2 linked regions of the Neorhizobium galegae genome follow. The protein of the gene in region 1 interacts with the protein of each later gene in a pairwise test. Links are inferred from orthologs where the notes say so. Each region holds a gene or a part of one and is shown on either strand. Other genes may lie near its edges. The genes, in order: rlmB and LZK81_RS11940.

Evidence for each region.
Region 2: the proteins of rlmB (region 1) and LZK81_RS11940 interact in binary tests that used the Escherichia coli proteins (3 or more experiments, as listed by UniProt). The link is inferred for Neorhizobium galegae from one-to-one orthologs.

Annotation. Positions count from the first base shown.
Region 1 is NZ_CP090095.1:1,685,808-1,698,259, forward strand. The notes cover bases 4,076-6,851. They hold rlmB (23S rRNA (guanosine(2251)-2'-O)-methyltransferase RlmB), read right to left. Parts: upstream 6,015-6,851; coding sequence 5,136-6,014; downstream 4,076-5,135. Other genes in these bases: LZK81_RS08445 (UDP-glucose dehydrogenase family protein), read right to left, coding at 4,076-4,091; cysQ (3'(2'),5'-bisphosphate nucleotidase CysQ), read right to left, coding at 4,262-5,050. In the rest of the region: LZK81_RS08430 (TetR/AcrR family transcriptional regulator), read right to left, coding at 324-944; LZK81_RS08435 (glutathione S-transferase N-terminal domain-containing protein), read left to right, coding at 1,036-1,707; LZK81_RS08440 (transglycosylase SLT domain-containing protein), read right to left, coding at 1,735-2,628; more of LZK81_RS08445, read right to left, coding at 2,787-4,075; tuf (elongation factor Tu), read left to right, coding at 6,922-8,097; preprotein translocase subunit SecE, read left to right, coding at 9,022-9,222; transcription termination/antitermination protein NusG, read left to right, coding at 9,239-9,769; rplK (50S ribosomal protein L11), read left to right, coding at 9,947-10,378; rplA (50S ribosomal protein L1), read left to right, coding at 10,380-11,075; rplJ (50S ribosomal protein L10), read left to right, coding at 11,387-11,944; rplL (50S ribosomal protein L7/L12), read left to right, coding at 12,005-12,382. UniProt on the Escherichia coli protein: Specifically methylates the ribose of guanosine 2251 in 23S rRNA.
Region 2 is NZ_CP090095.1:2,372,465-2,383,006, reverse strand. Bases 1-2,844 are described here. They hold LZK81_RS11940 (NAD(P)H-hydrate dehydratase), read left to right. Parts: upstream 1-603; coding sequence 604-2,085; downstream 2,086-2,844. Other genes in these bases: LZK81_RS11935 (DUF72 domain-containing protein), read right to left, coding at 2,082-2,844; LZK81_RS11945 (P-II family nitrogen regulator), read right to left, coding at 1-261. In the rest of the region: more of LZK81_RS11935, read right to left, coding at 2,845-2,894; excinuclease ABC subunit UvrA, read right to left, coding at 2,919-5,840; LZK81_RS11925 (single-stranded DNA-binding protein), read left to right, coding at 6,088-6,636; LZK81_RS11920 (HPP family protein), read right to left, coding at 6,686-7,834; LZK81_RS11915 (MarC family protein), read right to left, coding at 7,939-8,568; gyrA (DNA gyrase subunit A), read left to right, coding at 8,796-10,542. UniProt on the Escherichia coli protein: Bifunctional enzyme that catalyzes the epimerization of the S- and R-forms of NAD(P)HX and the dehydration of the S-form of NAD(P)HX at the expense of ADP, which is converted to AMP.

The sequences.
Region 1 (12,452 bases):
CATTAAGTACAGGAAAAACAGGCTTTTGGACAAGCGCCTTGCGCCATCGCCGGTAAGTGAAACAACCCAGCTCGAATGCACGGTATGTGATGTTGCAGCGATTTTCTCTTTACAGCAGGGGAAAATCTGGTAACTCCCCACTCGAAAGTGCCCTTGTAGCTCAGTTGGTAGAGCACCTGATTTGTAATCAGGGGGTCCCGGGTTCGAACCCTGGCGGGGGCACCAAGCACTTCCAGTTTTTGCGGCTTCGAAACATCACGGAATTTGGCGTTTGCCGCGAGGCTTTCTCTGTCCTTCCGTACGAGCATGCTGAAAGCCGCGAGCTAATCCTGCCGCTTCGGACCGCAGACCATCTCGACGCCGGCCTTTGCGAGAGCCTCCAGCATCTCGCGGGAGGCTCCGGCGCGGGCGCGAACAGCTAGCGAGTGCATGACGGAAGAGGCGAGCCAGGTGAGCGTCTGCGGGTCGGAACCTTCCGGTAGCTCACCTCTTTCAATCGCCAAGGCCAGCCGTTGCTCGATCCTGGTATCGAAGGCTTCGAGGCTGATGCGCAGCATGTCGCGCACCCGCGGATGCTGGATCGCCTCCGCCGTGGCGGTACCGATCAGGAAACAGCCGCGCTGCGCGGTTTCTCCCGAAAGATAGATGGCGAGCGACCGGCGATAGATTTCCGCGAGATTTTCCGCAAGCGGTAGGGAGGGATCGAGCGCTTCCGTCAGGGCATCGAGGCTGTCGTCGCGGTATCCGGCAAGGGTGCCGAGATAGAGTTCCTGCTTGTCGCCGAAGGCGCCGTAGAGGCTCGGGCGGTTGAGGTTCGTCGCAGCGCTTAGCGCATCGAGCGACGTGCCCTCGAACCCTCTGTCCCAGAAGACCTCGCGTGCCTTCTCGATCGCAGTTCCGGCGTGAAAAGCCCGCGGTCGCCCACGTTTCCTAGCTTCGCTCATTTTGTACTGATCCGCATTAAATTATTGACGATCAGAATTTTATGCGAAATAGTACAAATACTCAACCGCGCAGAATCGGAAACAGCAAATGATGAAGCTCTATATGCACCCCGGCGCCTGTTCGCTGTCCCCGCACATCGTCTGCCGCGAGCTGGGGCTCGAGATCGAAACCATTATGGTCGATCGCGCGAACCACCGCACGTCGGATGGCGACGATTATCTCGCGATCAACGGAACGGGTTACGTACCGGCGCTGATGCTCGATGACGGGGCGGTGCTGACGGAAGGGCCGGCGATCGTCCAGTTTCTCGCCGAAAGCGTGCCGGGCGGACGCAAATTGCTTCCCGAGTCAGGAAGCCTGGCGCGCAGCCGCATGCAATCCCGGCTGAACTTCATCACCGCGGAACTGCACAAGCCGATGGCCATGTTGTTCAGCGCGGCCTATGCGCCGTCGCACGAGGCGATCCGCGCACTGGTGTCGAACCGGCTCGACTGGCTGAACGGCCGGATCGGAGAACCCTATCTGGATGGGACAGGTTTCTCGGTCGCGGATGCCTATCTCTTCGTCTGCCTTAACTGGTCGCCCTGGATCGGCATTGACCTCGATCGATGGCCGAAACTTTCGGCCTTCTTTTCTCACGTGGCCGAACGGCCCGCGGTGCGCGAGGCACTCCGCGCGGAAGGCCTTCACGAGCAGCCCGGCAGCATTTTCTTTGCACCTGCGGCCGACCAAACCCATCGGGCCGCAGCGGTCAGGCCGTGACTTCCTCCCGCTCCGAACTCCAATATCTCAATTCCGGAACACCGTGCAGGGCACCGCCTGTGCCCTGATCTTGCTACACAAGTCGGTCGCCTCGGCTCTGGTGGCGCGGCCGATCCGCGCCGCATAGCGCGGGCGATAGCCGAAATTGCCGCGTTTCTGCCGCACGACGAGCGCCCGTTCCGCGTTGAGCGGCGCCGGCAGCCGGCCGATCGTGCTGGCAAACAGCTGGCTGGCGATATTCGGATTGTAGTGGGCCGAAAGCTGCACGCCCCATGGCGCCCAATCCGCCGAGGCGATCAGGACGGTCTCGTTGAGCCGCCTCGTATTGGCGAGCCGCACGCAGCCGTCGATGAAGGATTTTCCGGGGGCAAGGGACTGAGCCGCCACCTTCGGCGGATTGTCTTTCCATGTCTCCGCCGAGTGACCGGTAATCGCGTACACGTAGTCGCGCGTCTCGATCGGCAGCCGGCCGGCCTTCAGGAATGTTTCCAGCCCGGCTTCGCCCGCATTATAGGCCGCGGCGGCAAGGCCGAGATTGCCGAAACGGTCGCGCAGATCGACGAGATAGAGAGCGGACGCGACAAGCGCTTCGGCGACATTGAAGCTGTTCGCCAGCCCCCGGATCTTCGCGGTTGCCGGCATGAACTGGGCGATGCCCTCGGCGCCCTTCGGGCTCACCGCATTGGCCCGAAACAGGCTTTCGCGCCAGATCAGGCGGGCGAAGAACTCCGGCGGCAGCCCGTTCGTCACGGCGAGCCGCTCCATCACCTGGCAGAGATCATGATTGTAGGTTTCGGAGCGGATGCAGAGCCGGTCCATGCCGCCCGATGCCGCACGCTCGTATCGGCATTCGGGAGCGGCGGGGTCTTCGGCAGCCGCAATGCTCCCGCCATGGGGCGGGACTGCCAATGACAAGGCCAGGCCTGTTTGCATGAGATGGCGAAACATCATCGGCATGCAATATGCCTAATCAAGCCGCCGCTTGAAAGCCTTCGGCACCAGGAACATTCAGGACACCCCTCGCGCAACGCCCAAGGTTCCAGGCCGGTGCCTTCAATCCCGACGCCTTCGGGACTGTCCTAGTGCACCTTGCCGACGCCGGTATAGGCAAAGCCATGCGCTTCCACCTCCCGCGCCCGATAGACATTGCGCAGGTCGACAAGGACAGGGCTCTTCATGACGGACTTCAGGCGCTCCAGATCGAGTGCGCGAAATTCGTTCCACTCGGTCACCAGAACCGCGACATCGGCGCCTTCAGCGGCCTGGTAGGGACCGCTGGCGAATTCGATATCCATCATCTGCCTGGCGTTTGCCATGCCTTCCGGATCGTAGCCGGACACGATCGCGCCGGCATCCTGCAGCGTCTGGACGACGGCGATCGCGGGGCTGTCGCGCATGTCGTCGGTATTCGGCTTGAAGGTCAACCCGAAGACGGCGACCTTCTTGCCGCGCACGTCGCCGCCGGCGGCCGCGATCACCTTGCGGCCCATGGCACGCTTGCGGGTGTCGTTGACGGCGATAGTGGTTTCGATGAGGCGCACCGGGCTGTCATAGTCCTGAGCGGTCTTTGCGAGCGCCAGCGTGTCCTTGGGGAAGCAGGAGCCGCCATAGCCGGGGCCGGCATGCAGGAATTTCGAGCCGATGCGCCCGTCGAGGCCGATGCCGCGCGAAACGTCCTGGACGTCGGCATCGACGCGCTCGCAGAGGTCGGCCATCTCGTTGATGAAGGTGATCTTCATCGCCAGGAAGGCGTTTGCGGCGTATTTGATCAGTTCGGACGTGCGGCGGCTGGTGAAGAGGAGCGGCGACTGGTTGAGATAGAGCGGACGGTAGACTTCCGTCATCACGCCGCGGGCGCGCTCGTCGGAAAGGCCGACGACGATACGGTCCGGACGCTTGAAGTCCTCGATCGCAGCGCCTTCGCGCAGGAATTCGGGGTTGGAGACGACGGCGAAATCCGCATCCGGATTGGTCTCGCGGATGATCCGCTCCACTTCGTCGCCGGTGCCGACCGGGACGGTCGACTTGGTAACGATGACGGTGAAGCCGGTCAGCGCCTCGGCGATTTCGCGTGCCGCGGCATAGACATAACCGAGGTCGGCATGGCCGTCGCCGCGGCGCGAGGGCGTACCGACGGCGATGAAGACGACATCGGCATCGCCAACCGCCGGGCCGAGCTCGGTGGTGAAGGAAAGGCGACGGGATTTGACGTTCGATTCGACCAGAGCCTCGAGGCCGGGTTCGAAGATCGGGATGCCGCCCTTTTTCAGCGCCTCGATCTTTTCCTCAGCCTTGTCGACGCAGATGACGTCATGTCCGAAATCCGCAAAGCAGGCTCCCGACACGAGGCCGACATAACCCGATCCAACCATCACAATACGCATCAACAATCCTCATCTTTGCTCGGCAATCTCACGCGCAGCGGTTTCCTAAGCGCATCCGAAAGGGAATGCAACGCGTCGGCTTGGCTGCCTGTCACAGGCCTGGGTGGGCGTTACCCCGGGAGGCCCCCCTGACTGGCCAATGTTACCGGGTGATGACAATGGGACGACGGCTAGGAGTTTCCAGGCCGCGATCCCCAGGCGATGAAATCGGGGTTGGCGAAATCCAGCATGTCCGCGCGACCGGTCTTGCCATAGGTAAGCCGCGCCCCGTCGAGCGTGACCGTGCTGCCGCCCGCCGCGCGCAATACGGCGTCGCCGGCGGCCGTGTCCCATTCCATGGTTCTGCCGAAGCGGGGATAGAGATCGGCGGCACCCTCCGCCAGCAGGCAGAATTTCAACGAGGAACCAATACTGCGGATATCGGCGGCGCCGGATTTCTCGAGGAAGGCCTCGGTCTCTGCGGAATTGTGAGAGCGGCTCGCGACGCAGATCGGCCGGCTCCCGACCGGCCTTGCGACGATCGGCTCCCGGCTCGTCACCGCGAAATTGTCATCGACGACGAGTTTTTCCGCCCGTCCGCCGCCGCCGAGATAGGCGACCTTGAGGGCAGGGGCATAAACGGCGCCGAGGATCGGCGCACCGTTCTCGATGAGAGCGATGTTGACCGTGAAATCCTCGCGGTTGTTTATGAACTCCTTGGTACCGTCGAGGGGATCGACAAGGATGAAAGAGCGCCCTTCGATCGACGGGATGCGCCCCATCGCGACCGATTCTTCCGCGATGACGGGAATCTCCGGAAAAGCTCGGGCAAGTTCGGCGAGGATGATTTCTTCAGCCCGCTCGTCCGCCTCCGTGACCGGGGACCGATCGGCCTTGTAGCTGGTGCTCGGCCCAGCCCTGTAGATGTCCAGGATGGCCTTGCCCGCGAGCAGCGCGGCTTGTTCGAATGTAGCGAGCATGAATTCCATGGAGGCTGGTCACGTCGGTTGCTTAGACTTCCCATGACACGTTTGCCCCGCGCATGGGAGTCTAAAACGGCTCGGTTCAACCGGCCTTGGCGAGATGCTGCTGTGTCGCGTAGAGCGCGATCGCGGCGGCGTTCGAGACGTTGAGCGATTTGATGGCGCCCGGCATGTCGAGGCGGGCAAGCGCGTTGACCGTCTCGCGGGTCTTCTGCCGCAGGCCCTTGCCCTCCGAGCCGAGCACGAGAGCGATCCGGCCACCGGCAAACGTGCCTTCGAGCGGGGCCGGGCCTTCCGAATCGAGCCCGATCGTCTGGAAGCCGAGCCGGTGCAGTTCCTCGATCGCGTCGGCGAGATTAGTGACCTGTATATAAGGTATGAGTTCCAGCGCGCCGGAGGCCGATTTGGCCAGTACGCCGGATTCGGTCGGGCTATGTCTCTGGGTGGTGATGACGGCGCCGGCGCCGAAAGCGACCGCCGAACGCATGATCGCGCCGACATTGTGCGGGTCGGTCACCTGGTCGAGGACCAGCAGGAGCGGACTTGCCTTCAAGCCTTCCAGCCGGCGGACGGGCAGGGGGCGTGTTTCCAGCATCACGCCCTGGTGGATGGCTTCGGGGCCGAGCACCTTGTCGATATCCTGCGGCGAGACGAATTCGACCGGAAAGGACAGCGTCTCCGGTTCGCCGATCTCGAGCCGCGCGAAGGCGTTCTGCGTCACCGACAGCTTGATGAGCTTGCGCTCGGGGTTGTCGAGGGCCGCGCGCACCGTGTGCAGGCCATAGAGGAAGACCTGTTCGGGTTGAAGCTGCGGCGGTTTCCAGTCCTTGTTGGATTTCGGCCGTTTCAGCGGCGGCGTCGGAATTTCGCCACGCTCGCGCTTGGAGTCGCGCACGGCGCGCCGAAGCGTCGCATAATGGGTGTCGCGGGTGGATTTGTCTTCTTTGTCGTCCTTGCTCATCAGGCCTTATAGCCATCCTCGCTCTCCGGGCAAAGCCCTCGACGGGGAGGCGGATCGAAAGAGCGGCTGATTTATTTTCGTCATTTTTGCTTCTTACTCGTGTTGACAGACGAGAACGAGGCGGTCATATACGCGGCGCAGATCGAGGGGCGGCAAGCTTCAAGGTCTGACGAACTTGGTCTCACGATCCGGACGAAAAACTGGAGAGATGCCCGAGTGGTTAAAGGGGACGGACTGTAAATCCGTTGGCTCAGCCTACGTTGGTTCAAATCCAACTCTCTCCACCATTCGTCTCTGATCGGACACCACACCGCGGGTATAGCTCAATGGTAGAGCAGCAGCCTTCCAAGCTGAATACGCGGGTTCGATTCCCGCTACCCGCTCCACAATCTCAACGATTTACAATGACGGCGTGCCTGTGGTGCAACGCTTTCCAGCGTCCCTGTCGAAGCAGGCCCGGCGATCGTGCGGCTTGCGCCATGCCGTGGGACCAGAAGCTTCCGTCGACCGGAATGAGGCACGGGTCCCCGCGTCGTTTTGGGCCGCGCATCCAGTGCGAGCTCCCGGCCGGTAGGTGCGGTGGCCGACAGGCAGTCCCGGAACAAACTTCTGTGCTATACTGGCGTCATCAAGGCGGACCTGGAGCCCCGCGGCCTTACCCGACCGCGGGGCTTTTTGCGCTTACGGCGCTCGTCAGTTCGCTGAAGCCCGAAATCAGAGCCGGTCTGGATCTTGCCCTGAGCGCGTGCTGAACCGGCCGTCCCCGGGCATTTTCAAGCCGATTTCGCCTGCTCCCCTTGTCCGGGCGCGCGTCGTAATTATGTCTTGCGCATTCTAGTGGAAAGCCTTAAACGGCGACACCAAACCCGGTCGCCGGGTCCACCCTTATGTTCACAGGAAGCATTCAATGGCAAAGAGCAAGTTTGAGCGCAACAAGCCGCACGTCAACATTGGCACGATCGGTCACGTTGACCATGGCAAGACGTCGCTGACGGCCGCGATCACGAAGTACTTCGGCGAGTACAAGGCCTATGACCAGATCGACGCGGCTCCTGAAGAAAAGGCACGCGGCATCACCATTTCGACGGCGCACGTCGAATATGAGACGACTGCCCGCCATTATGCCCACGTCGACTGCCCCGGCCACGCCGACTACGTGAAGAACATGATCACCGGTGCTGCCCAGATGGACGGCGCGATCCTGGTCTGCTCGGCTGCCGATGGCCCGATGCCGCAGACCCGCGAGCACATCCTGCTCGCCCGTCAGGTTGGCGTTCCGGCAATCGTCGTGTTCCTCAACAAGGTCGACCAGGTCGACGACGCCGAGCTTCTCGAGCTCGTCGAGCTGGAAGTGCGCGAACTTCTGTCGTCCTACGACTTCCCGGGCGACGACATTCCGATCATCAAGGGTTCGGCGCTGGCCGCTCTTGAAGATTCGGACAAGAAGATCGGCGAAGATTCGATCCGCGAGCTGATGGCCGCTGTCGACGCCTACATCCCGACGCCTGAGCGTCCGATCAACATGCCGTTCCTGATGCCGATCGAAGACGTGTTCTCGATCTCGGGTCGCGGTACGGTCGTGACCGGCCGTGTCGAGCGCGGCATCGTCAAGGTTGGCGAAGAAGTCGAGATCGTCGGCATCCGCCCGACCTCGAAGACGACGGTGACCGGCGTTGAAATGTTCCGCAAGCTGCTCGACCAGGGCCAGGCCGGCGACAACATCGGCGCTCTCGTCCGCGGCGTGAACCGTGACGGCGTCGAGCGTGGCCAGATCCTGTGCAAGCCGGGTTCGGTCAAGCCGCACAAGAAGTTCATGGCCGAAGCCTACATCCTGACGAAGGAAGAAGGTGGCCGTCATACGCCGTTCTTCACCAACTACCGTCCGCAGTTCTACTTCCGCACGACGGACGTGACGGGCATCGTATCGCTGCCGGAAGGCACGGAAATGGTGATGCCGGGCGACAACGTCACGGTTGAAGTCGAGCTAATCGTTCCGATCGCGATGGAAGAAAAGCTGCGTTTCGCGATCCGCGAAGGCGGCCGCACCGTCGGCGCCGGCATCGTCGCCTCGATCATCGAGTAATCGATAGCGACATCAAATAGCAAAGGCCCTGCCGGCAACGGCGGGGCCTTTCGCATTCAAGCCCTGCCCTTGAGTCAATCGGGCGGCTCACCCTGAGTCAGCTTTGGGAAAAAGCGTGCTCTCGCCACGGAAATGAGCTTTTGTCGCGGCCCGGCACATCGCAGACTGCCGAGCCCCTTACGCGACGACGGGCCCGCTACAGCCGGGCGCTGTCAGGCCGACCGTGGAATTGACGGATACCGGCCGGGGAGGCGGGCAGACACCCACCCGAGCCGGCAAGTCGCCGCCCGGTGACGGGTTGGGGGCAAGCGTAAATGCCCGTCGGCGATCACCTCTACTGGTGTAAGCGCGGCCCCACCGATTGCTTCCGTTGCGAATCGCCTCCCGACCGACCTCCTGGGGGAGCCTCTGCCGATCAATCGAAGCCATTGCGGATCGGCTGCCGGGCAGGGAAATAGGCGCAGGCGGCGCCGGGACGGCGCTTTCGGGCGTTCGCTTTGCCGAGGCGTTTGACGGGTCCGGCCGAAAGCTGAGGCAGAACGGTCCGGATATCAAAAATGCTCTTGCAAAGCGCAACGCATCCCCTTAAAGGGAGCGCCTAGCCAGTTGGCGGCCAGGCCGAGTTTCCGGTTTATGGTCCGCCAAGGTTGAAGGGGTGTAGCTCAGTTGGTAGAGCGGCGGTCTCCAAAACCGCAGGTCGTCGGTTCAAGCCCGGCCGCCCCTGCCACTTTCAGATGATTGGCGCGAGATTATCCGCAGCGGAATTGTCGGGAAATGGTCGCCGTGCAAAACGGCGAAATTTCATCGAACACTGTTTTCCCACTTGTGTAAAGGGGAAGGGGTGTTTATGTAGGTCAAAACAGACACGCGGTGCGTGGGGCTGAGCAAGTTCAGCTTTACGCGCCGTAATTGCGTGGGCAATCAATGGCATCCAAGACCAATCCAGTTACGTTTCTGCGCCAGGTGCGATCCGAAGCGTCGAAAATCCATTGGCCGTCGCGTCGCGAGACCATGATTTCCACGGCCATGGTTCTGGTAATGGTTGTGTTCGCCGCGCTGTTTTTCTTCGCTGCAGACCAGCTCATGGGATGGTTGCTCCGTCTCGTACTGAACGTCAGCGTTTGAATCTGGAGAATTAAAGATGGCGGCGCGTTGGTACATCGTCCACGCATATTCCAATTTTGAGAAGAAGGTGGCTGAGGACATCGAGAACAAGGCTCGCCAGAAGGGGCTTGAGCATCTGTTCGAGAAGATCCTGGTGCCGACCGAGAAGGTCGTCGAGGTGCGTCGTGGCCGCAAGGTCGACTCGGAGCGCAAGTTCTTTCCGGGCTACGTCATGGTTCGTGCGAACCTGACCGACGAAGCCTATCACCTGATCAAGAATACGCCGAAGGTCACGGGCTTCCTCGGTTCCGACAACAAGCCGGTTCCGATCCCTGACTTTGAAGCCGAGCGCATCCTTGGCCAGGTCCAGGAAGGCGTCGAGCGGCCGAAGTCCTCGATCACTTTCGAGATCGGCGAGCAGGTTCGCGTTTCGGACGGTCCTTTCGCGTCCTTCAACGGCACCGTTCAGGATGTCGACGAAGAGCGCTCCCGCCTCAAGGTGGAAGTCTCGATCTTCGGTCGTGCGACCCCGGTCGAGCTGGAATACGCTCAGGTCGAAAAGGTCTGATGAGTTTCGAAATGGGGCCGGCCGTTTATTCGGCGGGCCTCGTGCGGCGTTTGCCGCAAGCGCGTGGGAGGGATGGTGCCTTAGCCGGGCATCTCGACCGAACCACGCAACCGCAGCCGCCGGTGAAAGCCGGCATGTCGGACCGGGAAACCGGTCTCTAACGAAAGGCAGAGAGTTATGGCTAAGAAAGTTATGGGCCACCTCAAGCTGCAGGTGAAGGCAGGGTCGGCCAATCCGTCCCCGCCGATCGGTCCTGCACTTGGTCAGCGCGGCATCAACATCATGGAATTCTGCAAGGCGTTCAACGCTGCCACGCAGGAAATGGAAAAGGGCATGCCGATCCCGGTCGTCATCACCTATTTCCAGGACAAGTCCTTCACCTTCGCGATGAAGCAGCCTCCGGTCAGCTACTGGCTGAAGAAGGAAGCGAAGATCACCTCGGGTTCCAAGACCCCGGGCAAGGGCGCCAAGGCAGGCACCCTGACCAAGGCTCAGATCCAGACCATCGCCCAGGCGAAGATGAAGGATTTGAACGCTGCTGATCTCGAAGGCGCAATGGCCATGATCGAGGGCTCTGCCCGCGCCATGGGCCTGGAAGTGGTGGCTTAACATGGCAAAGCTTGCAAAGCGTATTCAGAAGATCCGCGAAGGCGTGGATCCGACCAAGCTCGTAGCGCTCACCGACGCCATCTCGATGGTCAAGGAACGTGCGGTCGCCAAGTTCGACGAAACCGTCGAAATCGCGATGAACCTCGGCGTCGATCCGCGTCACGCAGACCAGATGGTCCGCGGCGTGGTCAATCTGCCGAACGGCACTGGCCGTGACGTTCGTGTTGCCGTTTTCGCACGCGGCGCCAAGGCTGACGAAGCCAAGGCAGCCGGTGCGGACATCGTCGGCGCCGAAGACCTCGTCGAAATCGTCCAGGGCGGCAAGATCGACTTCGATCGCTGCATCGCCACTCCGGACATGATGCCGCTCGTCGGCCGTCTCGGTAAGGTCCTCGGCCCCCGCGGCATGATGCCGAACCCGAAGGTCGGAACCGTCACCATGGACGTCACGGGCGCCGTCAAGGCTTCCAAGGGCGGCGCTGTCGAGTTCCGCGTCGAAAAGGCCGGCATCATCCACGCCGGTATCGGCAAGGCTTCGTTCGAAGCCAAGGCTCTTGAAGAAAACATCAAGGCCTTCGCTGACGCCGTCATCAAGGCCAAGCCGGCAGGCGCCAAAGGCAACTACCTCAAGCGGGTAGCGATCTCCTCGACCATGGGTCCGGGCGTCAAGATCGATCCGTCGACGGTGACGATCTAAAAGTTTCGTCCGGAGTCTTCGGGTTCCGGACTGCATGAATTCCCGGTCCTTCGGGGCCGGGAATTTCCCAGGGAAACCTGGGAATTCCTGTCCGAGATTGCGGGTGGTTTCGACCTTAATCACTTGATGCCTGCATGAGACGGGTAAGACCCGAGATTTTTGAGGTGCCATGCGCCTCGTAAAATCGGTTCGAGCCTAGTGTGCCTTGTGCCTGGAGCCCCTGTGGCGACAGTGCGAGGGGACAGGATCCTCAAGCGTCGCTTGGGGTCCTAATCAAGGGATCCCTTGAGGCAAAGGCAACCCGATGGGGCCTGCAGGATTGCGGTCCCGTCAACTGGAGACAGACAGTGGAAAGAGCGGAAAAGCGCGAATTTGTCACGGAGCTGAACGAAGTCTTCAAGGCTTCTGGTTCGGTTGTCGTGGCCCACTATGCTGGTGTCACAGTTGCGCAGATGAACGATTTTCGTTCGAAGATGCGCGCTGCTGGCGGCACCGTCAAAGTCGCGAAGAACCGTCTGGCCAAGATCGCTCTTCAGGGTACGGAGTCGGAAGGGATGTCAAATCTCTTCAAGGGTCAGACGCTGATCGCATTCAGCGAAGACCCGGTAACGGCTCCGAAGGTCGTCATGGATTTCGCCAAGACCAATGACAAGATCATTGTTCTGGGTGGTTCCATGGGTGCAACCACGCTCACTGCGGATGCGGTCAAGTCGCTTGCGACCCTGCCTTCGCTGGACGAGCTTCGCGGCAAGCTGCTGGGCCTCTTGAATGCCCCGGCTACCCGCGTCGCTACGGTTGTTGCAGCACCGGCAAGCCAGCTTGCCCGCGTGTTCGCGGCCTACGCCAAGAAGGACGAGGAAGCCGCTTAAGGCGGTTTTTCGCTGTTCATACCCAAATCAAGTTCGAACCGAATATAAGGAACTATCAAAATGGCTGATCTCGCAAAGATCGTTGAAGACCTCTCTGCTCTGACCGTTCTGGAAGCTGCTGAGCTTTCCAAGCTGCTCGAAGAGAAGTGGGGCGTATCTGCAGCTGCTCCCGTAGCCGTTGCTGCTGCTGGCGGTGGCGCTGCTGCTGCCGTCGTTGAAGAAGAAAAGACCGAGTTCGACGTCATCCTCGTTGAGGCCGGCGCCAACAAGATCAACGTCATCAAGGAAGTCCGCGCCATCACCGGTCTCGGCCTCAAGGAAGCCAAGGACCTCGTCGAAGGCGCTCCGAAGGCTGTCAAGGAAGGCGTCAACAAGGTTGAAGCCGCTGATCTCAAGAAGAAGCTTGAGGACGCCGGCGCCAAGGTCGACGTTAAGTAATATCGGAATGCAGCGGGAGAGGTCTCCTCTCCCGCTGGTTTCCTCCGAACATATTACCCAGGAACCGTCA
Region 2 (10,542 bases), 690 kb from region 1 along the record:
TCCGATCCGTCCAGTCTGTGCAGCGTTGCGGATCGCCTCGATGACCGCATCCGCATTCTCGTCCGCCAGGACGACCTCGACTTTCACCTTGGGCAGAAAGTCGACAACGTATTCCGCGCCGCGATAGAGCTCCGTATGGCCCTTCTGGCGGCCAAAGCCCTTGGCTTCGGTCACTGTGATCCCCTGTAAGCCGACTTCCTGAAGGGCTTCCTTCACTTCGTCGAGCTTGAAAGGCTTGATGATCGCTTCGATCTTTTTCATGAGAAACTATATCTCCGCTTCTCTCTTGAAGCAGGCCGTTACCCGCTCGCCCATGCCAATGCAGTTATCGTGCCAAACTCGGAAGCCACTTTCAAAAAAATAATGCGGTTTTGCACTAATTCCCGACAAAACAGCGGCTTCAGTGGCAAAATTTCTGCCGTTTTCTCGAAATTTGTGCGTTGCGACACAAGAATCGGAGTTTTTTGAAGTTTTTTCGAAACTTAAGCGATATCAAATATAGTCAAGGTAAGGCCTCCTATTTAGGCAATTGCATAATTTTTATTCCGTTGCGGCTAGGGAAGTGGCGCTTGTTTTCTGATCATCTTTCCGTTCAATAGCGCTATGGATGCTTCGCTTGTTTCACTGCTTCTGACGCCCGACGAGATGGCGGCGGCGGATGCCGCCTCAGCCCGATCCGGCATTCCGTGCTTTGACCTGATGGACAGGGCAGGCCGCGCGATTGCTGCCGCTGCACTTCGGCATTTTCCCGGCGCCTTGCGGTTTGTCGCACTCTGCGGTCCCGGAAACAATGGGGGGGATGGATATGTGGCGGCCCGCGCGCTTGCCGAAGCCGGCGCCACCGTTGACGTCCATCATCTCGGCGATCCCAGAACACTGAAAGGCGATGCAAGGCGGGCCTGCGATCTCTGCGGCCTGCCGTCGAAACCGCTCGAAGCCTATCGGCCGCAGGCCGGCGACGTGGTGGTCGACGCGTTGTTCGGTGCCGGCCTGACCCGCAACGTGCCGGACATTGTCGCGGAGGTGATCCGCAAGGTCGGCGAGGCGGGGGTATCAGTTCTTGCGGTGGACCTGCCGTCCGGTCTCTGCGGGAGGCGGGGCGTCCCGCTCGGCGCCGCCTTCCTGGCCGCCCATACGGTCACTTTCATGACTCGCAAGCCGGGTCACCTGCTGCTGCCGGGCAGGTCTCTCTGCGGTGACGTCGAGGTTTTCGATATCGGCATTCCGGCCCGCATCATCCGCGAGGTTACCGGCAAGATGAGAGAGAATGGACCCGAATTGTGGAGTGGTCTGCTGGCCGAGCCGGAAAGCGACACCCACAAATATCGCCGCGGACACCTGGCCGTGTTCTCGGGCGAGGCTGGCAAGACGGGTGCGGCTCGGCTTTCGGCGGCCGCAGGCCTGAAGGCGGGGGCAGGCTTGGTGACGGTCGGTTCGCCAAGTGATGCCATGCCGGCCAATGCGGCCTCGCTGACCGCGATCATGCTGCATCCGGTCGACACGGTGAAGGACCTGGAAAACTGGCTTCGCACGGCGAGGCTTGCCTCTTTCGTGCTCGGGCCGGGATTCGGCATCGGCAAGAAGGCGAGGCAGTTCGCGCTGGCATTGAAGGATCGGCCGCTGGTGCTCGACGCGGACGGAATTACCTCCTTCAAGGAAAAGCCCTCAGATTTGTTCGATGCCTTTGCCGGCGGGGAGCCCCATCTGGTGCTGACGCCGCACGAGGGCGAATTCGCCCGCCTGTTTCCCGACATCGCCGCGGATGACAACCTGAGCAAGGTGGAAAAGGCGGTGGCGGCTTCCGCCCGCGCTCACGCTGCCATTGTCTACAAGGGCGCCGATACGGTGATCGCTGGCCCCGACGGTCGCGCTTACATCAATACCAACGGACCGCCGTGGCTGGCGACTGCCGGTTCCGGCGACGTTCTGGCCGGCATGATCGGCGCATTGCTCGCCCAGGGCATGCCCGCCTTCGAGGCGGCCGCTGCGGGCGTCTACCTGCATGGAGAAGCCGGAAAGCGGGCGGGCAGGGGCATGACGGCCGAGGACCTCGCCGCCCATGCCGGCATCGGGCTGGATCCCTAGCGTCGGCTTTCGAGGAGTTCGCGCATCGCCATCGCGCCATAGGGCGCGTTCACCTTCCCCTCGTGGATGAAGAAGGCGAAGACGTCGCGCGGCTTCTTCTTGACTTCACGCTTCTCGTCAACCAGCGGCAGATCGTCCGGCACGCCGCCTTCCGCCCAGGTTTCCAGCCTTTTCGCCCAGGCCTTCATATCCTCTTCCGCATAACAGGTCTTGATGTCGTCCGACCCTTTCTGCAGGCGCGCGTAGACGAAATCCGCCGTGACATCCGCGATCATCGGATAGTCGAAATGGTCGGCACAGACGGGCGCGATGTTGTATTTCGAAAGCAGCGCGATGAATTCAGGCACCTTGAAACTGTCGTTGCGGACCTCGACCACATGGGTCAGCTTCAAGCCATCGAGCTTGTTCGGCAACAATTTCAGGAAGGCCTCGAAATCGTCGGCCTCAAACTTCTTGGTCGGCGCGAACTGCCAGAGCAGCGGCCCGAGATGGTCGCCAAGCTCGGTCAGGCCCTGGGTCAGGAACTTCTCAATCGATTCTCCCGCCTCGGCCAAAACCTTGCGGTTGGTGGTGAAGCGGCTCGCCTTCAGCGAAAAGATGAAGCCGTCCGGCACTTCCGATGCCCATTTGGCGAAGGTCTCGGGCTTTTGCGATCCGTAATAGGTGCCGTTGACCTCGATGACCTTCAGCTTGCTTGCGGCATATTCGAGCTGTTTTTTCTTGGCCAGTTTTTCAGGGTAGAACGTGCCTTCCCACGGCTCGAAGGTCCAGCCGCCGATGCCCGTGCGAATAGTGCCGGCTTTGGTCATGAATTGCCTCCCTTGTGCGGAGGTTCACTCCGCCGCTTCCACCTTCTTGACCGGCCGCCGCTCCAGCAGTTCCTTCAGGAAATGGCCGGTATAGGACCGCTTTTCCTTGACGATCTGCTCGGGCGTGCCGGCCGCGATCACTTCGCCACCGCCGGTGCCGCCTTCCGGGCCGATATCGATGATCCAGTCGGCGGTCTTGATGACCTCGAGATTATGTTCGATGACCACCACGGAATTGCCCTGGTTCACCAGTTCCTGCAGCATTTCCAGAAGCTTGGCGACGTCATGGAAATGCAGGCCGGTCGTCGGCTCGTCGAGGATATAAAGCGTGCGTCCCGTCGAGCGTTTCGACAGTTCCTTGGCTAGCTTGACGCGCTGCGCCTCGCCACCCGAAAGCGTATTGGCCTGCTGGCCGACCTTGATGTAGCCGAGGCCGACATCGAAAAGCGACTGCAGCTTGTCGCGCACCGCCGGAACCGCCGAGAAGAACTCGACGCCTTCCTCGACCGTCATGTCGAGCACGTCGGCGATCGACTTGCTCTTGAAGGTCACGTCGAGCGTTTCGCGATTGTAGCGCTTGCCGTGGCAGACGTCGCAGGTGACGTAGACGTCCGGCAGGAAGTGCATCTCGATCTTGATGACGCCGTCGCCCTGGCAGGCTTCGCAGCGGCCGCCCTTGACGTTGAACGAGAAACGGCCCGGCTGGTAGCCGCGGGCTTTCGCCTCTGGCAGGCCGGCAAACCAGTCGCGGATCGGCGTGAAGGCGCCGGTATAGGTGGCCGGGTTCGAACGCGGCGTGCGGCCGATCGGCGACTGGTCGATATCGATCACCTTGTCGATATGCTCGAAACCGTCGATCCTGTCGTGCTCGGCGGGGATTTCGCGGGCGCCCATGACGCGGCGCGCGGCGGATTTGTAAAGCGTCTCGATCAGGAAGGTCGACTTGCCGCCGCCGGACACGCCTGTCACAGCGGTGAACACGCCGAGCGGAATGGCGGCGGTGACATTTTTCAGGTTGTTGCCGCGGGCGCCAAAAACCTTGATTTCCTTGCCCTTCTTCGGCTTGCGGCGCTCCGCCGGTACCGGCACGCCGAGCTCGCCTGACAGATATTTGCCGGTCAGCGATTTAGGATTGGCCATCACCTCGCTGGGCGTGCCTTCGGCCACCACCTGTCCGCCATGGATGCCGGCTGCCGGGCCGATATCGACCACGTAGTCGGCACTCATGATCGCGTCTTCGTCATGCTCGACGACAATCACCGTATTGCCGATGTCGCGCAGGTGTTTCAGCGTATCGAGCAGGCGGGCATTGTCGCGCTGGTGCAGGCCGATCGACGGTTCGTCGAGCACGTAAAGCACGCCGGTCAGGCCCGAGCCGATCTGCGAGGCAAGCCGGATGCGCTGGCTTTCGCCGCCGGAGAGCGTGCCGGAATTTCGCGACAGGCTGAGATAATCGAGGCCGACATCGTTCAGGAACCGCAGGCGTTCGCGGATCTCTTTCAGAATGCGGACTGCGATTTCGTTCTGCTTGGCGTTCAGCTGTTCCGGCAGCACCTCGAACCAGTCGCGCGCGATGCGGATCGACATCTCGGTGACCTGGCCGATATGCAGCTTGTTGATCTTTACAGCGAGTGCCTCCGGCTTCAGGCGATAGCCGTTGCAGGCCGGGCAGGGGGCTGCCGACATGTACCGTTCGATCTCCTCGCGCGCCCAGGCGGAATCTGTTTCCTTCCAGCGGCGCTCGAGGTTCGGCACGATGCCTTCGAAATTCTTGACCGTCTTGTAGGAGCGGGCGCCGTCGGCATAGTGGAATTCGATCTTTTCCTCGGTGCCTTCGAGGATGGCTTTCTGGGCCTCCGCAGAAAGCTCGTTCCAGCGGCTGGACAGCTTGAAATCGAAAACTTTGCCCAGTGCTTCGAGCGTCTGGTTATAGTAGGGAGACGTGGATTTCGCCCATGGCGCAATCGCGCCGTCGCGCAGCGTGCGGGCAGGCTCCGGTACGATCAGCGCCTCGTCCACCTTCTGTTGCGAGCCAAGGCCGTCGCAGGTCGGGCAGGCGCCAAAGGGATTGTTGAACGAAAACAGCCGCGGCTCGATTTCCGAAATGGTGAATCCGGAAACGGGGCAGGCGAACTTTTCAGAGAACAGCACCCGTTCGTGCGTCTCGTTGAGAGACTTGTTCGCAGATCCGCCGGCCGAAGTCTCTTCCGGCGGCAGCGGCTTGTCGGCGAACTCGGCGACCGCCAGCCCGTCTGCCAGTTTCAGCGAGGTTTCGAGACTGTCGGCCAGACGCGCGGCAATATCGGAGCGGACCACGAGCCGGTCCACGACGATATCGATATCGTGCTTGTATTTCTTGTCGAGCGCCGGAACGTCGGCGATCTCGTAAAATTGCCCGTCGACCTTGACGCGCTGGAACCCCTTTTTCATCAGGTCGGCGAGTTCCTTCTTGTACTCGCCTTTGCGCCCGCGGATCATCGGCGCCAGAATATAAAGACGCGTGCCTTCCTCGAAGGCGAGGATGCGGTCGACCATCTGGCTGACCGTCTGGCTCTCGATCGGCAGGCCCGTCGCCGGTGAATAAGGCACGCCGACGCGCGCAAAAAGCAGGCGCATATAGTCGTAGATTTCGGTGACCGTGCCGACCGTCGAGCGCGGATTGCGCGACGTCGTCTTCTGCTCGATCGAGATCGCCGGGGAAAGCCCGTCGATCTGGTCGACATCCGGCTTCTGCATCATTTCCAGGAACTGGCGCGCATAGGCCGAAAGACTTTCGACATAACGCCGCTGGCCTTCCGCATAGATCGTGTCGAAGGCGAGCGAAGACTTGCCCGAACCGGACAGGCCGGTCATGACGATCAGCGAATTGCGGGGCAAATCGAGGTCGATGCCCTTCAAATTATGCTCGCGCGCACCACGTATGGAAATGCTCTTCAGTTCGCTCATCTTCATGCTCTCGGGAGGATCGAAGGCCCTTATGTAGTGATTGATCCACGACTGTCGAGACGAAACTGCTGCCATGCAATGCCGTTCCCGAGTCGGTTGACAGCACTATAAGAATAAAATAGAACAAATAAAGAACAAATTTGCCTGTGGATTAAAGATCGCAAAAACCCAATGGCTGGGCCCGATGGGCTAGAGTGCCGCGATTGATTTTTGGTGCCGTTACCGGGCGGCAGATGAGGTGATGAATATGGCTGGTAGTGTGAACAAGGTAATCCTGGTGGGGAATGTGGGGGCTGATCCTGAAATCCGCCGGACGCAGGACGGCCGGCCGATCGCCAATCTTCGCATTGCCACGTCCGAAACCTGGCGTGATCGCAACAATGGCGAACGCCGCGAGAAGACCGAATGGCATACGGTCGTCGTCTTCAACGAAGGTCTCTGCAAGGTCGTTGAGCAATATGTGAAGAAGGGCGCCAAGCTCTATATCGAAGGCGCGCTGCAGACCCGCAAGTGGCAGGACCAGACCGGCAACGACCGCTATTCAACGGAAATCGTGCTTCAGGGCTTCAACTCGACGCTGACCATGCTGGATGGCCGCGGCGAGGGCGGCGGCGACCGTGGTGGTGCTGGCGGCAATCGTGTCGGCAATGATTTCGGCGGCAACGACTTCGGCGGCGGTGACGATTACGAGCGCCGGCCTGCGGCGGGCGGTGCGAGCCGTGGCGGTCAGTCCTCCGGCGGTCAGCCGGCTGGCGGCAATTTCTCGCGCGATCTCGACGACGACATCCCGTTCTGATCGGTCGGTCGCCATCGATTTCTGAAACGGCAGCTGCCTGAATTATCGATCAGGCGGCCGCCTTGTCGGCGAGCATCGCGACCAGGACGTCCGATTGCGAGAGAATGCCGACCAGTTTGTTGTTCTCCCGGGTTACCGGCAGGTAGTGCAATCCCTCTTCGGCGAAGATGACGATCGCGTCTGCGATCGGCGTGGCCGGGCCAACCGTCTTGACCGGCGCTGTCATGATGTCCTTGACCGTGTCGTTCGGCGCGCTGGCGCCCGACAGAACCAGGCGCAGGCGCTGCGCAAATCCGATTTTTGGCCGCCCTCTCGTCCAGTTCGCCTTATCGAGGAAATCGGTCTGGGTGACGATGCCGACCACTTCCGCCCTGTCGTTGGTGACCGGCAGGGCCTTGAAATGGTGGGCGCGCATCAGGTCGTGCGCCTCCTTCAGCGAATTGTCCGGAGCCACCGCCACCACATCGCGTGACATGATGCTGGCGCAATCGAGATGGCCGGCACGCCGGCGATAGGAGCGCAGTTCCGTCCGCCGCAGGATCGTTTCTAGGTCGTCGCGGTCGATATCCAGGAACTCGTCGTATTCTTTCAGGACATCGTCGAGGTCGGAAGAGGTGAAGCCGATGCGCTGGATCGAGGCGGGATCGGTCGTGCCGTGATCGGCCGTCGCCGGCTTGGCCGCGTGCGGGTACCGACGTCCCGTCAGATTGTTGAAGACCAACGCGATCAGCAGCAGGGCCAGCGAATTGCCGGCGATCGGCCAGATCACGAAGCCGTATCCGAGTTCGTGGATCGTCGGCCCGCCGAGCACGGCGGTGAGCGCGATCGCCCCGCTTGGGGGATGCAGGCACCGAAGCGTCATCATCGCGGCGATGGCAACGGCGATCGCCACCGCCGAGGCCAGGAATGGGTCGGTTATCAAAAGAGCGGCGGTCACGCCGACAAGGGCGGCGACGGTATTGCCGCCGAGGATCGACCACGGCTGTGCAAGCGGGCTGGAAGGCACCGCAAACAACAGCACGGCCGAAGCCCCCATGGGGGCGACCAGCGCCGGAAGCGTTGCATCCACCTTCAAAGCCAGGCTTCCCAGCAGGCCCGTCACCAGAATTCCCGCGAGCGCGCCCAGTGCAGCGCGCAGTCTTTCCCTGGGGCTGACGGGGGTGGCTTCCGGCAGGAGCCGGCGCAACAGGCGGCGCATCATGGAGACCTTCGAGTGAGGTGAGATGAATCGCGTTTTAGCAGAAAATTCCGCTCTGTCGTCCGTGTCTTACCTAAGGCTGGGTCTTACCTAAAGACTGAGACCTAAAGATTGAAGGCCGAGCGCACCCCGTCGACGACGAACTGAACGGAGAGTGCCGCGAGGATGACGCCGAGCAGGCGGGTGAGGATCGCCCTTCCGGTGACGCCGAGGAAACGGTCGAGCCGCTCGGCGACCAGAAGCGTCGCGTAGACGAGCAGCATGATCAGCGCGATGACACCGATGAAGAGCGCACGGTCGACAATGCCGGGCAGGGTGCCGGAAAGCAGGACGGTGGCGGAGATCGCGCCTGGCCCGGCAATCAGCGGCAGCGCCAGCGGAAACACCGCGATATTGTGGATGTGGTCGATGGTGATCGCCGCCTGGGATGTCTTCTCCTTTCGCTCCTGGCGTTTCTCGAACACCATTTCGAAGGAGATCCAGAAGAGCAGCAGGCCGCCGGCGATGCGGAAGGCCCCGATCGAAATGCCGAGCAGCCCGAGCACGCTCGAACCGAACAGCGCGAAGACGGCGAGGATGCCGAAGGCGATCAGCGATCCTCGGAACGCGACCTGGCGGCGCTGGAGGGCGGTCATGCCGACGGTCAGGCCCAGAAAGACCGGCGCCAGCCCGGGCGGGTCGAGTGTCACGAGCATCGTGGTCAGGGCATTGACCAGCATATCGGGGGTCGCCATATCCTCTCCCTGTCAGGCTGCAATCCTTGCAGTCGCATGCGAAGATTGTTAGGACAGGCCGGCAGCGAAAGAAAGCCCACCCCGTCAGCGTCGCGGCATGTTTCGACCTTGTCCAAAAGCCGTGTTAAAGCCGCAAAAGCTGTTCAAAACCATTGTGGAAATTGGCGCTCGGAACCGCTTTCCGCTATAAAAAAGAAACTGATTCCGAACAGAGATCGTGATCCGATTTGACTGAGCAAAGCACACCCGGCGGCGGAAAGCTGCCTCCAGGCATCGAACCCATTTCCATCATGGAAGAGATGCAGCGGTCCTACCTCGATTACGCCATGAGCGTCATCGTCAGCCGCGCCCTTCCTGACGTCCGCGACGGACTGAAGCCGGTCCACCGGCGCATCCTGTACGGCATGTCGGAACTGGGCATCGACTGGAACAAGAAATACGTTAAATGCGCCCGTGTAACCGGGGACGTGATGGGTAAATTCCATCCGCACGGCAACTCGGCGATCTATGACGCGCTGGCGCGCATGGCCCAGGATTGGTCGCTCCGCCTGCCGCTGATCGATGGTCAGGGCAATTTCGGTTCGATCGACGGCGACCCGCCGGCGGCCGAACGTTACACCGAGTGCCGCCTCGAGAAAGCGGCCCACGCCCTGCTCGACGATCTCGACAAGGAAACCGTCGATTTCCGCGACAACTACGACGGCACGCTGTCCGAGCCTGTCGTTGTGCCGGCGAAATTCCCGAACCTTTTGGTCAACGGCGCAGGCGGCATCGCCGTCGGCATGGCGACCAATATCCCGCCGCACAATCTGGTGGAAGTGATCAACGGCTGCATCGCCCTGATCGACAATCCGGCGATCGAACTGCCGGAAATGATGGAAATCATTCCCGGTCCGGACTTTCCGACAGGCGCCCTGATCCTGGGGCGGTCCGGCATCCGTTCCGCCTACGAGACCGGCCGCGGCTCGGTGATCATGCGCGGCGTCGCAGCAATCGAGCCGATGCGCGGTGATCGCGAGCAGATCATCATCACCGAAGTTCCCTTTCAGGTGAACAAGGCGACCATGGTCGAGAAGATCGGCGAGCTGGTGCGTGAAAAGCGCATCGAGGGCATTTCCGACCTGCGCGACGAATCCGACCGCCAGGGCTACCGGGTCGTCGTCGAGCTGAAGCGCGATGCCAATGCGGACGTGATCCTCAACCAGCTCTATCGCTACACGCCGCTGCAGACCTCCTTCGGCTGCAACATGGTGGCGCTGAATGGCGGCAAGCCGGAACAGCTCGCGCTGCTCGACATGCTGCGCGCCTTCGTATCCTTCCGTGAGGAAGTGGTTAGCCGACGCACGAAATACCTGCTGCGCAAGGCTCGCGAACGCGCCCACGTCCTGGTGGGCCTTGCGATCGCGGTCGCCAATATCGACGAAATCATTCTCCTGATCCGTCGCGCACCCGATCCGCAGACGGCGCGCGAGCAGTTGATGACCCGTCGTTGGCCGGCTCAGGACGTCGATGCGCTGATCCGCCTCATCGACGACCCGCGCCACCGTATCAACGAGGACGGCACCTACAATCTGTCCGAGGAACAGGCGCGTGCCATCCTCGAACTGCGTCTCGCACGCCTGACCGCACTCGGTCGTGACGAAATCGGCGACGAGTTGAACAAGATCGGCGCGGAAATCAGCGATTATCTCGATATCCTGTCATCGCGTCTTCGTATCCAGACCATCGTCAAGGACGAGTTGATTGCCGTCCGCGACGAATTCGGCACGCCGCGCCGCACGCAGATCCTTGAGGGCGGCCTCGAAATGGACGATGAGGATCTCATCGCCCGCGAGGACATGGTCGTCACGGTTTCGCATCTCGGTTATATCAAGCGCGTCACGCTCGGCACCTACCGTGCCCAGCGTCGCGGCGGCAAGGGCCGTTCCGGCATGGCGACGCGCGACGCGGATTTCGTCACGCGCCTGTTCGTGG